DNA from 2 places in the Mycobacterium sp. Dal123C01 genome. Region 1 is predicted to be linked to the other one. Evidence: riboswitches for the same ligand, from Rfam matches in the RefSeq annotation. Region 1 holds a riboswitch; the other holds the start of a gene.

Region 1 (7,299 bases):
CCAGATAGGAGCCGAGTATTTCGGGCGCCCCTCCTTCTTCGAAGCCAAATTCGCGGGCATAGGTGGCCAGCCGGGCCTCGGCCAGCACGAAACGCCGATCGCCCGCCTCGATCTGCACGTAGATCACGTCCGGGTTGACGGCAACGGCCAGGTTCGACGGCAGGGTCCACGGCGTCGTCGTCCACACCAACAGGTAGGCACCGTCCAGCTCGCCGCCGGCCACCCGGAAACCCACCGTGACGGCCGGGTCCTGGCGGCTCCGATAGACGTCGTCGTCCATCCGCAATTCGTGGTTGGACAACGGGGTTTCGTCGCGCCAGCAGTACGGCAACACCCGGTAGCCCTCGTAGGCCAGGTCCTTGTCCCACAGCTGCTTGAACGCCCAGATCACCGACTCCATATAGGGCAGATCGAGCGTCTTGTAGTCATTGTCGAAGTCGACCCAGCGTGCCTGCCGGGTGACATACGCCTGCCATTCGTCGGTGTAGCGCAACACCGATTCCCGACAGGCTTCGTTGAACGCGGCGATGCCCATGTCGTCGATCTGGGACTTGTCAGTGATGCCCAGTTGGCGTTCGACTTCGAGTTCAGCGGGCAGCCCGTGGGTATCCCAGCCGAAGCGGCGGTCCACCTTGTAGCCGCGCATCGTGCGGTACCTCGGGACAATGTCTTTCACGTAGCCGGTAAGCAGGTGCCCATAGTGCGGGAGCCCGTTGGCGAAGGGGGGCCCGTCGTAGAACACGTACTCTTCGGCGGCGTCGCGGTTGGCGATGCTTGCCCGGAAGGTGTCGTCGCGGGCCCAGTAGTCGAGAACCTCGAGCTCCAGCGCCGGGAAGTCGGGTGCCCCCGACTTCGGATAAGCCCTGGCGTCAGCGTTTTCGGTCACGGTGCGCGTCGTCTCCTGCGTGCCTACGTAAGGCCGGGACGACGACGCGCTACCTGCGCGAGCACCGCGGTACCACCCCGCTTGCCGCGCTCACGCGCGACCGCTCGATTGTGGCTGTGACGGGCCTACCCGTTCGGGTCTACTGGGCCCATGCGGGCTGTTCTTCCGAAGGCTCCCCGGTGATGGCCGGATCGATGCCGTTAGGAAGATTCTACGGACCGCCGCAAATCAATCACCGCCGGCTCCAAAGGGCCATCCGCCTGGGCACATCCATCGGATCAAGCCCGGACTTCAAGCAGCCCAACACGCAACAGGGCCGCGTATGCGTGACGCACGGGAACGGTCAGCAGCAGTGCGATCCCGTCCACCATCGGGTCGTGGCCGATGAAGGGCAGGGCGTCAGCGCGCCGCGTGACGTTCTTGGGCGCGGGGGGCTGGGCGGGGGTCGTGTCGCGCACTACGTGCAGGTTGCGGGCGGGCGCTACGGCACCTACTTCGTCGAACAGTGCTGCGGTCATGATCGTCTCCCAACGGAATTGCAGACGGGTACTGAGTGGACTGAGGTGTCCGTCCCGTGGTAGTTCCGATCCGAGAACGCTTGAGCGGTAAGTCGATTCGCGTTGCGGCGACTCAGCTGGGGGCGTCGTGGCGGCGGCCGGATCGGGACGGAACGGAGCCCGGATTTCGCTCCGGACTGTCACTGGAACTCATGCGTCCCTCACCTCCTCTACGGCCACGACGCGTGCGGTTACCCGCGCCTACTGCGTGCACAAGAAGAAGCACAGAACCCGACGATCGTCGGAAATCCGCACCCCTCTCGTCAGAGCTTTGGCACCACACGACGTGTCCGGAACTCCGGAAGCCACTTTGGCTCAACCCTTAAGCCGGGAGGAGCTGTCCTAACCCGGGGCGTCTTTCGACGTTGGGGGTCAGTGGCCTGTATTCGTGTAGCCGCCTCACCTAACGAGGTGCTGCAGCAATACTCCATGAGCGGCCCACCCGCGGTCAATGTGATCTGGGCGGTGTTGCGCATCCTTTATGCATTCATTACGTGCCTTCACAGCCGTCGGCCAGCTTCGATGCCGCTGACCTGCGTAAATGCGGCGGGCCGGTAAGACGCCGTCAGTGTGCGATCCGGGCTTTGAGTGTGCATCCACGGCGGGATTTCGGCGGTTTTGCCGCCCTCAGCGCACACTCAACGCCCGGAAGCTACATCCGTTCGTGAGCGTGCCGCGGGTGCGGCGGGCCGGCCCGGGTCGTCAGTTGTCGGCTAAGTTCTCCAGCCGCGTCATGGTGTCGACGAACTCCTCGACCATGTCGAGCACGACCGCACGGGTCGGACGGACCCGGTCGAGCGAACCGACCACCTGGCCGACGAAATAGGTTGCCAGCTCACGCGCCTTGGCGCCGGGATGAGCGGCCGCTTGGTTGATGCGTATCTGCGGTTCAGTGACCAGGGTGGTCTGCAACGGCATACCGAGCGGGCTGGGGTTTTCGGGCCGTTCCCATTCATCGGTCCAGGCGGTTCGGAGCATTCGTGCCGGCTTGCCCGTCATCGACCGCGACCGCACGGTGTCCGAGGAACTGGCGGCCAGGAACTTCTGCTTGACGACCGGATCTGTCTCGGCTTCCTCGGTGGTCAACCAGACCGAGCCACACCACACCCCCTCGGCGCCCAGCGCGAGGGCCGCTGCGATCTGGCGACCGCGGGCGATCCCGCCCGCCGCCACTACCGGAACCGGCGCGACCGCATCGACAACTTCGGGAACCAGGACCATCGTCGCCACCTCGCCGGTGTGGCCCCCTGCTTCGGTGCCCTGCGCGACGATCAGGTCGACACCGGCCGCGGCATGCCGCCGCGCGTGCTGGGTGGTGCCCGCCAGCGCGGCCACCAACACGTCGTGACTGTGCGCGCGTTCGACGAGGTCGGGCGGCGGGGGCCCGAGCGCGCTGGCGATCAACCGGATGTCATGGGCAAAGGCCACTTCCAGTAGCGGCTCATAGCCCTTGGGCGAGATGTTGAGGCCACCGCCGGACGCCCGGGGCGGTTGGGCCGGCGCCGTGATGTCATAGCGGGCGAGTATGTCTTCGACGAACGCGCGGTGCTCCTCCGGGAGCAATTCCCTGACCTGCTTCGCGTCGATTCCGCCCGTGTCGGCGCCGACGTATTTGGGCGGTAACAGCAGATCGACCCCATAGGGCTTGCCCCCGGTCTGCTCCTCGATCCAGGTCAGCTCGTTCTGCAGCCGTTGCGGGCTATGCGCGACGGCGCCCAGGACTCCGAATCCGCCCGCGTTGGTAACCGCGGCGACGACATCGCGGCAGTGGCTGAAGGCGCATATCGGGAACTCCACACCGAGCATCTCGGCGACTCTGGTCCGCATTTCACGACGCTATGAGTTATCGATTGATATGGCAATCAGCTAGTCACCCGTCGCGGGTGAACGCCCGTCGGGCGGCCAACCTGCCACGCCGTCCTCCAACGGAACATCGAGGCTCTGCAGAATCGATGCGACCATCCGCCACGCGCTGATGGCGGTGACGAGCTCAACGAGAACTGTTTTGTCGCTGTGCAATTCGCGTTCGCAGGCGGCCCAGCTCTCGGCGCTGACCGAACCGTCGCGCACCACGTCGTCGGTGGCCGCTAGCACCGCGCGCTCGGTGGGCCCGAAGCCGTCGTGCCGTTGCCACTCGCGTACGCCGAGCAGGTCGTCGGCGGTCACGCCCAATCGGGTGGCGACGCGCCAGTGCTGCGTCCATTCGTATTCGCATGCGGTGACCCAGCCGATCCGCATGATCACCAGCTCCCGTAACCGTGCGTCGAGACAGCCGTGCCACAGCATGGTGGCGAGCAGGTCGTTGACCGCACGCGCCAGCGATGGATGGTTCAGGAGCACCTGAAAGATGCTGAGTTCGGCCATGTAGTCGGGTACGGCGGCCTCGTCGGCGGCGGCTTTGGCCTCGGCGAGCGGCAGTCTGGGCACGCGGGCTGTTGTCATCGTGTGAGCACTCCGGTGTACTGGCGGAACGCCTCTGCGTTCACCGGTAATCGTAGTCAGCTAGAGCAGTCCCACCAGTTGCAAATCGGTGATGTACTTGATGATGACCGCCGCCGAGATGTGCGGGATGTCGTTGTCCGGGCCAATTTTCGCTTCCTGCACCGCGGCATGGAATCGGTCGGTCGGCGCGAACGACCCGCGGGTCGGCTCCAGGGGCTGTATTTGGTCGGGATTGTGCAACATCAACTGCAGCATCTGTAGCACCGAGTGCTGACGCTGCCGATCCGGCAGCGCACGCAGGCCGGCCTCGAACTGCCGCACCCACTCCCCGAAGTCATCGATGCGCTGGATCGGATAACCGGCCTCGATCAGCCAATCGACGTACGTGTCGATTCCGATGCCGTCGTCGTGCGGGTTCATCACGTGATAGGTCTCAAACCCGTCGACCACTTGGGCGCCCAGGGTGGCGATCGACTCGGCGACGAATTCGACGGGCAGGCCATCGAAGTGCGCGCGTTGCCGGTTGCCGTTGGCGTCACGCTGGTAGAACGAACCGGGCGCGACGCCGGTGGCCACCAGGCTCAGAATCATCCGGGTCACCACATCCGTCACGTTGAACTGGCCCGCGTAGCTGGTGTCGGACAGAATCATGTCGCTGCGGAACACCGAAACCGGAAGCCCGAACATCTCATTGGCCTCCCGCAGCAGCACCTCACCCGCCCACTTGCTGTTTCCGTAGCCGTTGGCGTAGCTGCCGTCAAGGATGCGAGTAGGACTGACGACCCGGATGTCAGCGTCCTCGGTGAACAGCGACGGCTCGATCTGGCGACCAAGGTCGGACGTCGACACGAACGCGTACGGCTTGACCCTCGTGGTCAGCGCGAACCGGATCAGCTCGGCGGTACCGACGACGTTGGGCCCGAACAGCTCACGGTAGGGCAGCACACCGTTGACCACCGCGGCCGAGTCGACGATCAGATCGACGCTATCGGCCAGCCGCTGCCAGGTCTGCTCGTCCAGGCCCAGGTTGGCTTCGCCCTTATCGCCGGCGACGACCTCGAGATGATCGGCGGCCAGCTGGTGGAAGTGCTCCAGCAGTTCTGGGTCGCCGCTGTCGAAGGTCTTCTCCAGCCGGCGCCATGCCTCCTGATCGGAGCTGGCTCGCACCAGGCAGATCAGTTTGCCGTCAACCCGTTTCAGCTGCTTGAGCCACTCCAGGGCCAGGTAACGCCCGAGGAAACCGGTCGCCCCGGTCAACAGCACCGTGCGGGCCTCGGCACTCGGGCCGGGAAGCGTCGGGACAATGTCCAGCGTCGTCTCGTCGATGAACTTGTCCAGCGTGAGGTCGCTGGCACGAAGCCCGGAGGCATCGCGGCCGTGTACGGCGGCATAACCCGGTCCGTGGGCGTCGGCTTCCTCGTCCAAGTCAGCGTTATCCAAACGGTGGCTCACGCCTCGCACCGACGGGGCCTCGAAAAGCGTTCGCACCGACAGGTTGCCGTCGAAGGCCGTGTTGATCGCGGCGACCACGCGCATTGCCGACAGCGAATCGCCGCCCATGTCGAAGAAGGAGTTCTCGACGCCAACCCGCTCCACGCCCAGCACTTGGCCGTAGATTCCCGCCACGATCTCCTCGGTGGGTGTCGCGGGCGGGGTGTAGCGGAGAGCATTCTGGTATTCGGGTGCGGGCAGGGCGCGTTTGTCGAGTTTGCCGTTGACGGTCCGCGGCAGCGTGTCCAGCACGACTATTGCCGAGGGGACCATGTAGGGCGGCAGCCCGTCGCCCAGCGCATGGCGCATCTGGGCCGTGTCGACATCGCCGGTGACCGTCACATAACCGACCAGCCGCTTGTCGCCCGGACGATCCTCGCGCGCGATCACCGCCGCGGCCTGCACCCCGTCGAGGGCGGCCAGCGCCGCCTGAACCTCACCGAGTTCGATGCGGTAGCCGCGAATCTTGACCTGCTCGTCGGCCCGCCCCAGGTACTGCAACTGCCCGTCAGTACCCCAGCGCACCAGGTCCCCGGTGCGATACATCCGCGCCCCGGGCCCGCCATAGGGACACGCCACAAACCGCGACGAGGTCAAACCGGCCCGGTGCATATAGCCGACCGCCACACCCCGACCGGCGATGTACAACTCACCGACCACGCCCTCGGGCGCCGGCCGTAGCCACTTGTCGAGCACAAACAGCGCCGCGCCCGGCACCGGCACACCGATCGGCGCACCTTCGCCAGCCTTCATCGGCGCACTGATCGCGGCATAGATCGTCGCCTCGGTCGGGCCGTAGGCGTTGATCATCACCCGCCCCGGCGCCCACCGGTCCACGATTTCATTCGGGGAGGCCTCCCCCGCCATCACCAACGTGGCGGACTCCAGTCCTTCACCCGGCATCATCGCCAGCGCCGACGGAGTCTGGCCCACCACGGTCACCTGCTCGGCGACCAGCAAGTCGCGCAGCTCTTGCGCGGACGCCGCCGCGGACTCGGGCACCACGACCAGCCGCGAACCGTGCAGCAGGGCGTTGAAGATCTCCCACACCGAGACGTCGAAGCTGTAGGAATGCCATTGCGACCACACCTGCCCCGGCCCGGTGGGTGCGCCGGCATCCGGTGCTTCCAGTAGCGACGTCGCGTTGTGGTGGGTGATCGCCACACCCTTGGGCACCCCGGTCGTCCCCGAGGTGTAAATCACGTACGCCAGGTCCTCCGGGGCCGCCACCGGCAAGGTGATGTCCGAAGGGACGATCAGGTCGGGGTCGTCGACGTCGATGACCGCCAGATCGGCCCCGTCGAACCGGGACCGCATGACCGAGTTGGTGACCGCGGCGACCGGTTTGGCGTCGCCGAGCATGAACTCCAGCCGCGGATCGGGCATTGCCGGGTCGATCGGCAAGTAGGCCGCCCCGGACTTGAGCACCGCCACCATCGCCACGATCGCCTCAGCCGATCGCGAAAACAGCAGCGCCACAGACTCACCCGGGCCCGCGCCGTGGCCGACCAGCACGCGCGCTAACCGCTCGGCCGCCTCGTCGAGCTCGCGGTAGGTCCACGACCGTTCGCCGTCGACCAGCGCTACCCCGTCCGGGGTCCGCGCGACCTGCGCGGCGAACATCTCCGGGATCGTCACGCCCACCGACGACTGGGTCAACACGGCACGGTTGCCCCACTCGTCCAGGCGCGCGTGCTCACCGGCGTCCAGCACATCCATCGATGACAACCGCTGGGTCGGGTCGGCGATCATGGCCACCAGCACCCGCTGGAACCGCTCAACCAGCGTTTCGATGCTGGCCGGGTCGAACACGTCGGTGTCGTACTCGACGCGGATGCCCAATTCGTGGCCCGGCAAGGCCATCACGGACAGCGGGTAGTGGTTGTATTCGCGGTTGGTGACGTCGGTGATGGCCAGTTCGTG
Region 2 (7,299 bases), 2.4 Mb from region 1:
GCAGCTGAATGTGCCAGATATGTTCACCCGGTTGATATTCAGCTTACTGGTGACCGGTATCGCGCCGTTCTCCTTCTACCAGACCGATGCCCAGGGAAACCGGGCCGTCGCACACTTCGACGGCCTGCCCGCCGATTTCGTGGCCGAGTCGATCACCACGCTCGGTCAGCAGACGGCAACGGCCGCTGAGGATTCCGGCAGCTATCGATCTTTCGACGTGATGAACCCACACGACGATGGCATCTCGCTGGACGTATTCGTGGACTGGTTGATCGCCGCCGGTCACGATATCCGTCGCATCGACGACTACGACGAATGGCTCGGGCGATTCGAAACCGCTATTCGGGCCCTACCCGATAAGCAGCGTCAGCAGTCGGTGCTGCCTCTGCTGGAGGCTTACCGTAAACCCGAGACACCGTTGCGCGGGGCGCCGGCTCCGACGGATGTGTTCCGTGGTGCCGTGCAGGCCGCCAAAATCGGGGCGGACAAAGACATTCCGCACCTGTCGGCGGCGCTGATCGATAAGTACGTCTCGGATCTGCAGCTGCTCGGTCTCTGGTCTGGCCCGAAAGCCTAACTGTGCAAGCCGTTCTTGACCGCGGCGTCTTGTTTGCGGCCGATGTCGGTTGCCAGCCCGGGATCGATGGGGTCGCCCGGCGCGCCGTCGAATTCGAGGTTGACCAGCGCGCGGCCCTCGGTGAACAACAACACCGTGATCGACTGCGAATTGTCCGGCGACGTGCCCGAGATCATCGCACCGTTGGAGCCGACGTCGACGGGTTGCCACGTGCCGGCGACCTTCTTCGCGTAGTTCGTTTTGGTGTTCTCCAGGCCGGCCGCTGCTACCGCGGGATTGTCGACGATCAAGATGGTGTCCCCGATTCGACGGTTGTTGTCGGCGTTGACGAACAGTTGCGCCACACCGGTCGTGTTATTGAAATTCAGCACCGGAGGATCGGGGGCAGTGAAGTCTCCGCCGAGGTCATTGGGCTGGATCAGGAGCGCGCTGTAATCCGGGGGAGGCCCGGCCGAGGTGCTCACCGCCGTCGTTGCGGCGCTCTTGGCGGGAGACGACGTTTTACTGTTGTTGCCGCACCCGCTGATCGCTATGCCGACCACCACGGTGGCGACCGCCCAACCGGTGACACTCATCCGAGCACGTTCCATGGGCACTCCTTCCAGCGGCAACAAGGTCAGCGCATATGAACATACGCGCACGCACCAACGGACGGGCACTCCTTCGCACCTATGCTGGCGAGGGGCTGGGGCTGACAGGTTAGATTCGCGCGGTAAGGAGATCGAGATGACGACTGCAGTGGCGCGCGCCGTACGGTTCGACCGTTACGGGGGCCGTGACGTGCTGTACGTGGGAGATATCGACATGCCGACGCCCGGCCAGGGCGAGGTCGTGGTCGAGGTTCGTGCCGCCGGAATCAACCCCGGCGAGGCCGGGATCCGGTCGGGGGCGATGCATGAGATGTTCCCCGCCACCTTTCCCTCCGGTGAGGGCAGCGACCTCGCCGGTGTCGTGACGGCGACCGGGCCCGGGGTCACCGAATTCGCGGTCGGCGACGAGGTTCTGGGCTTCAGCTTCGCGCGATCCAGCCATGCCACCCACACTGCCGTCCCGGTGGACCAATTGATCCGTAAACCTCCGCAATTGAGCTGGGAGGCAGCAGGTTCGCTGTACGTCGTCGGCGCGACGGCTTACGCAGCTGTCCGCGCGGTCGCGCCGCAACCGGGCGAGACGATCGCCGTTTCGGCGGCTGCCGGCGGTGTCGGCAGTCTTGTCGTCCAGCTGTTGGTCCTCCGCAAGGCAAAGGTGCTTGGCATCGCCGGAGCGGGCAATGCCGATTGGCTGCGCACACACGGCGTCGTCCCGATCGCCTACGGCGAGGGGTTGGCCGAGCGTCTGCGCGAGGCGGCACCGGACGGAATCGACGCGTTCATCGACCTATTCGGCCCGGACTACGTCCAGCTCGCCGTGGACCTCGGGGTGGCACCGGAGCGCATCGACACCATCATTTCCTTCCAGAAGGCCGGCGAAGTCGGCGCCAAGACCGAAGGCAGCACCGACGCATCCACACCGGAAGTGCTCGCCGAGATCGCCGACCTGATCGCCACCGGCGCCGTCGATTTCGACATCGCCGCCACTTATCCGCTGGAGCGGGTGGCCGACGCCTTCGAGGAACTCGAACGCCGGCACACGCACGGCAAAATTGTTCTGCTGCCCAATGATTCGCCGTAACCGTCAGGCCATGCCGGCCTGAACGATCTTGATCACCACAAATACGACGGCCATGACGAGGTAGCCGCGCAGGATCAAGAGCCCGACCCGACGAATCGGCGACATGGACGGGCGGGCAAGGAAAGCCAGGTCTGGCGTCTGCCAGTTCAGCCGGTCCTGCTGGCCGCGGGCCCGGCGTTGCGCGTGAGTGAGCGACGGGACCAGCTCCGCCTCGCGGCGCCCGACGTGCCGCCGACCGACGATGATCGCCAGCACGCCGCCCATGCCACCGACCAATGCGCCGGCCGCGAGCCCACCCTCGAGGGTGGCCGTGGACACGGCCGGGAAGAGCGTCGTCGCCGTCAGCGCCAGCGACAGCAACACCAGCGACCACACGATGGCCCACGCAACGATGTTCTGCCGCACGGTGTTTACCCATGGCCCCAGCACCGCCCTGTCATTGCAGAGCAGCACCAGAAACACGGTCGCCGAGGGCAACAGGATGCCGGCAAGCGCCTGCACGCCCTGGGTAACCAGGCCGAGGACGTGATCGGGGCTGAACGCAACCGCGGCCGATACCCCGAGCAGTAACGCGTAGCCGCCGTAAAACCATGGCGCATCGCTGATTTTCCAGTGCAGTGAGTGCCGCTTGCCCATCGCATCACCGATGGCATAGGTGGTGGCCAACCCAATGGCGTTGGCCCCGATCAGCGATCCGTCCAGCAAGATGATCGCGAAAAGCACCGCCACCGTGTTGCCGAGGTGGCGCCCCAGGCCGGAAGCAACCGCCCCCGCGTCGGTGAAGTTGCCGATGTCCGTGGTTCCGGCCAGACCGAACGCGGTCACCGCCATCAGCGCCGTCGCCCCGGCAATGACCACGACGATTCCGACAATCAAATCGGCTCGTGCATAAGGGATCCAGCGTGCTGTGATGCGCTTATCCACCACGTTGGACTGTTGGAAGAACAACTGCCAGGGCGCCACCGTGGTACCCACGATTGCGATGATCAGCAGTAGGACGGTGGCGTCCAGCCCACCCGGGAACTGTGGGATCAGGCCGCTGGCGGCCACTTTCAGACTTGGATGCACCAGCAACACCATCGGGATCATCACGACGTTCACCGCGATCAGCAGGAACATCAGCCCCTCCCAGCGCCGAAACGAGCCACCGGCCACCACGGCGAACAGCAATACGGTGGCGGCGGGGATGGCAACCGCCTTCGGGCAGCCCAAGAATCCCAATGCCAGTGCCACGCCGATGAATTCGGTGACTATCGTGAGGGCGTTCAGGATCAGCAGATCACCGACGCTGAATGCGCCCCAGAACTTTCCGAAGCGCTCGAAAATCAGGCGTGCGTGTCCAACCCGGGTGACCGCGCCCAAGCGCAGCACCATCTCCTGGTTCACGTACAACACCGGGATCAGCAAAGCCAGCGTCCACAACAGGTTCATCCCGTAGTTCTGGCCGGCCTGCGCATAGGTCGCGACGCCGCCGGCGTCGTTGTCACCGACCATCACGATCAACCCGGGACCGGTGATGACCATCAGGGTCCGCAATCGCCGCCACCGGCCGCTGAATGCGCCGGCGTCGTCACGGGCGATGCGGCCGAAGGCTCCGACAATGTCGCCGATGTGCGCAGAATCCAGCGCGGCCGGCCCGGACGCGCCACGCTGTCCGGCGGAAATCGAGGTCATCGGGTTCTCGCTATCTGAAGTTGGGCCATGACGATCGAGTGCTCAACGCCCCCAACGGCGGGCTGCTAACCCGCACCCGCCGCTGGAGACCGGTTGGCGGAACAAATCACCGGTGCTTGCCCACGCTGCCCGGTGACTCGGTCCGCGGCGCGGCCGAGAGCACGGCGATCGGCATCCGCGACACATACACGTTCGCCCGCTCTTGGGCAGTCGGGATGCGCATGGCGCACAGCCTGTTTGTCAGCAGCCGACCTGCACGCAGCATCGACCGTCCGCGCAGCTTTCCAGCGCCGCGAATACGTTGTGCAACAGCAAAAGTCATGATCTTCCCCCTGCAGGAAGTCCGATCGGCCCGTCAGGATGCCGATCGCACCCAGGCATCCACTGCCCTCACCAAACCGCCAATACGGCCGTGGGACAGCGAAATCCAGAAAGATGCGTCAGCAGAAAGAAATGCCGGAACCGGATCGGAACAAGATGGATTTCGGATGGGAACTATCGCCGGGACTCATCTCGCCCTCACCTCCTCACGGCCAGGACACACGCGGGTGTCATCACATCCACCTACGCGGGAGAGGTACGAATGCCGGGCCAACGGCCCGCCTACCGCACCCCTCTCGTTGGAGCTTCGGCACTGCACGGCGTATCTGGAACATCTCCACAAGCCACTTGGGCTCAACCCTTGGGTCCGGGAAGAGCTGTCCTGACCCGGGGCGTCTCTCGACGTTCGGGGTCAGTGGCCTGTATCCGTGCAGACGCCTCACCTACCGAGGTGCTTGCCAATCCATGCTGGCACCGCGACCCGCCCCTCGTCAAACGCCGAGGCAACAATTCCGCACAGCGTGTTCTGACTCACATCGGTGGCTGTGTGGCTGCTGGCACGGCCGCGCGACTCCGAGGCCTACCCTCAGGGGCATGGCCACAACGTTGCAAGACCCTCGCGTCGAGACGCTGCTCGACCGGATGTACGCCGAAACGAAGAACCAGATGTCACAGCTGCGTGAGCGGCATGGTCAGCTCGCTCAACCGATGACCACGGCGGAACGCTCCGAGGCGATGAGCGAGTTCTACATCCCGGTGACTCCGGACGCCGGCCGGTTGCTGTACGCGCTGGTGCGGGCGACCCGTCCGACCACGGTCGTCGAATTCGGAATGTCTTTCGGTATCTCCGCCATTCATCTCGCGGCGGCGGTCCGTGACAACGGCGTCGGGCGTGTGGTGACCACCGAACTCAGCGCGACCAAGATAGCCGCCGCGAAGAAGACGTTCGCCGAGACCGGTTTGGACGACGTGATCACCATCCTCGAAGGAGATGCACTGACCACACTGGAGGGCCTGGACGGGCCGGTCGAATTCGCGCTGCTCGACGGCTGGAAGGACCTCTATCTTCCGGTGATCAAGCTGCTCGAACCCAGCCTTGCCACAGGTGCTTTGGTGGTCGCCGATAACGCCAGTGCGGCCGACATGGCGCCCTATCTCGATCGCGTGCGCAATCCCGCCAACGGATACACCAGCTTCAACTTCCTCGTCCGGGAGAGCGACAGTATGGAAATCAGCTGCCGCACCGACGATTAACGGCTAGCGCAGGGACTCTTCGAGCCACGGCGTCAGCCACTTGACCCCTTCCGGGGTGAGGTGGACGCCGTCACTGCGTACCTTGATGCCATCGACCTTGGCGGTGTAAACGCCGTCCGGACAAAGCTTTTTGTTCAGATCCAGGATCGCGACATTTGGGTGCTGCGCAACCGTCTTGCGCAGCATGGCGTTCCATTGATTGACGCGATCCGGCTGATCCTCCGGATACAAGCGGCCATCCGGCTTCTCACCGCCCCTGCTGTACGGCACGGTGGCAACCACCACTCGAACGCCGCTGGCGCTCGCGATATTCAGCGCCCGTTCCAGTTCGGCATTGAGGTACGCGTCGAAGGTCGGATCACCGATGTGGGTCCACTGACCTTCGTTGACACGATCCACCGTCTCCCAGCGGCCGATGACCAGCAGCGCCACGTCCGGCTGATCCTGACTGATCTGCGTTGACCACCTGCCCGGCCAGGTGTCGCATTCCGATCGCTGATCCAGGGTTTTGCCGATGTACCGATACGGCGTGCCGCGGACCAGGCTGCATCCGATGACGGTGTGGTCGAGGAACGCGTATCCGGGCGTCGGCGGAAGAAAGTGCATCCAGGTCCACCCGATCGAATCACCGAATACCGAAACGGTGAACGGCCGGTTGGGGTTTCGCGGCCCGACCGGGCGACTCCCGCCCGGCGTCGCCGGGGATACCGCAGCGACGGCCGACACACCGGGCGGCAGGCCGGCCTCACGTAAACCGGTCCCGGTCCCGACCGGAATCACCAGCAACGTCACCGCGGCGGCGCTGGCCACGGTCGCGGCGGCCAGCGGCAGCAACGCCACCCGGGCCGGTCGCCAACCTCGGACGGGTTGTTCGATCAGCCACCACGATGCGGCGGCCACGGCCAACGTGAGCCCGCACCGTGCGGCGAACAGCGGGAATCCAGCCCACCCGGTGCGTTCGCCATTGAGCGCCAAAAAGATCGGCCAATGCCACAGGTAGACGCCGTAGGAAATGGTGCCCAGCCACACCAGTGGGGGCGCGGCCAGGATGCGGGCGATCAACCCGCGCTGCTCCAGTGCCACCGGGGCGACCACGAAGACGGCCGCGATGGCCGCCCCGATCAGCAAGCCGCGGTGAAAATCGCCGACACTGCCCGTTGCGTAGTGAGCCGCCGCGGCCAGCCCAGCCACACCGACAACCGGCAGCACGCGGGCGACCCGGCGCCCCCATCGACTCCGGATCATGCACCAGCCGCGGTTCAGCGACTGCCAATCCCGAACCAGCAGAGCCGCTGCCGCCGAGCCGACCAGCAAGGCCTGCGCACGGGTATCGGTCCCGAAGTAGATTCGGTCCCGCGTGGTGTCGGAGACCAAGACGATGGCGGCCGCCGCGGAGGCCAGTGCCCCCAGCGTGGCGATCACGAAGATGGCGAACCGAACCTCGCCGACGGTGGTTCGCATGAAGTAGCGCTTGGCCCGCGCCGCCAGCAGCAGGGTCACCACGATGAGCAGGACCGGCCAGACGAAGTAGTACTGCTCCTCCACGCCGAGCGACCAGGCATGCTGCAGCGGCGACGGCGGCGCGCCCTGCGTGAAATAGTCGGTCTTCTGTGCGACGAAGCGCCAGTTCGCCACCCACAGGAACGCCGCGATCGCGTCGTCGCGTAACCCGGTAAGGGCCTGGGCGGGAAGAAGTTCGCGCGCCGCGCCCACGGCAAGCACCATCAACACCAGAGCCGGCAGCAGTCGGCGGGCCCGGCGAATCCAGAAACCGGTCAGGTCGATGCGTCCGGTGCGCCCGA

What was found. Region 1 has a riboswitch for magnesium ahead of ACTXG5_RS21330 (Rv1535 family protein). Riboswitches for the same ligand answer to the same signal wherever they lie in the genome.
Region 2: it holds a riboswitch for magnesium, as region 1 does, so the genes downstream of both, ACTXG5_RS05040 (hypothetical protein) here and ACTXG5_RS21330 (Rv1535 family protein) in region 1, are expected to answer to the same signal.

What each region holds. Positions count from the first base shown of each region.
Region 1 is NZ_CP199580.1:4,545,372-4,552,670, forward strand. Features, by position in the region: gene ileS (isoleucine--tRNA ligase) at 1-886, opposite strand, end outside; gene ACTXG5_RS21330 (Rv1535 family protein) at 1,165-1,404, opposite strand; M-box (ykoK) riboswitch at 1,692-1,861, opposite strand; gene ACTXG5_RS21335 (nitronate monooxygenase) at 2,146-3,270, opposite strand; gene ACTXG5_RS21340 (carboxymuconolactone decarboxylase family protein) at 3,310-3,885, opposite strand; gene ACTXG5_RS21345 (amino acid adenylation domain-containing protein) at 3,946-7,299, opposite strand, start outside.
Region 2 is NZ_CP199580.1:1,050,940-1,058,238, forward strand. Features, by position in the region: gene car (carboxylic acid reductase) at 1-577, shown strand, start outside; gene ACTXG5_RS05025 (hypothetical protein) at 574-1,167, opposite strand; gene ACTXG5_RS05030 (NADP-dependent oxidoreductase) at 1,304-2,248, shown strand; gene ACTXG5_RS05035 (NRAMP family divalent metal transporter) at 2,252-3,922, opposite strand; gene ACTXG5_RS05040 (hypothetical protein) at 4,029-4,244, opposite strand; M-box (ykoK) riboswitch at 4,528-4,701, opposite strand; gene ACTXG5_RS05045 (class I SAM-dependent methyltransferase) at 4,838-5,497, shown strand; gene ACTXG5_RS05050 (DUF459 domain-containing protein) at 5,501-7,299, opposite strand, start outside.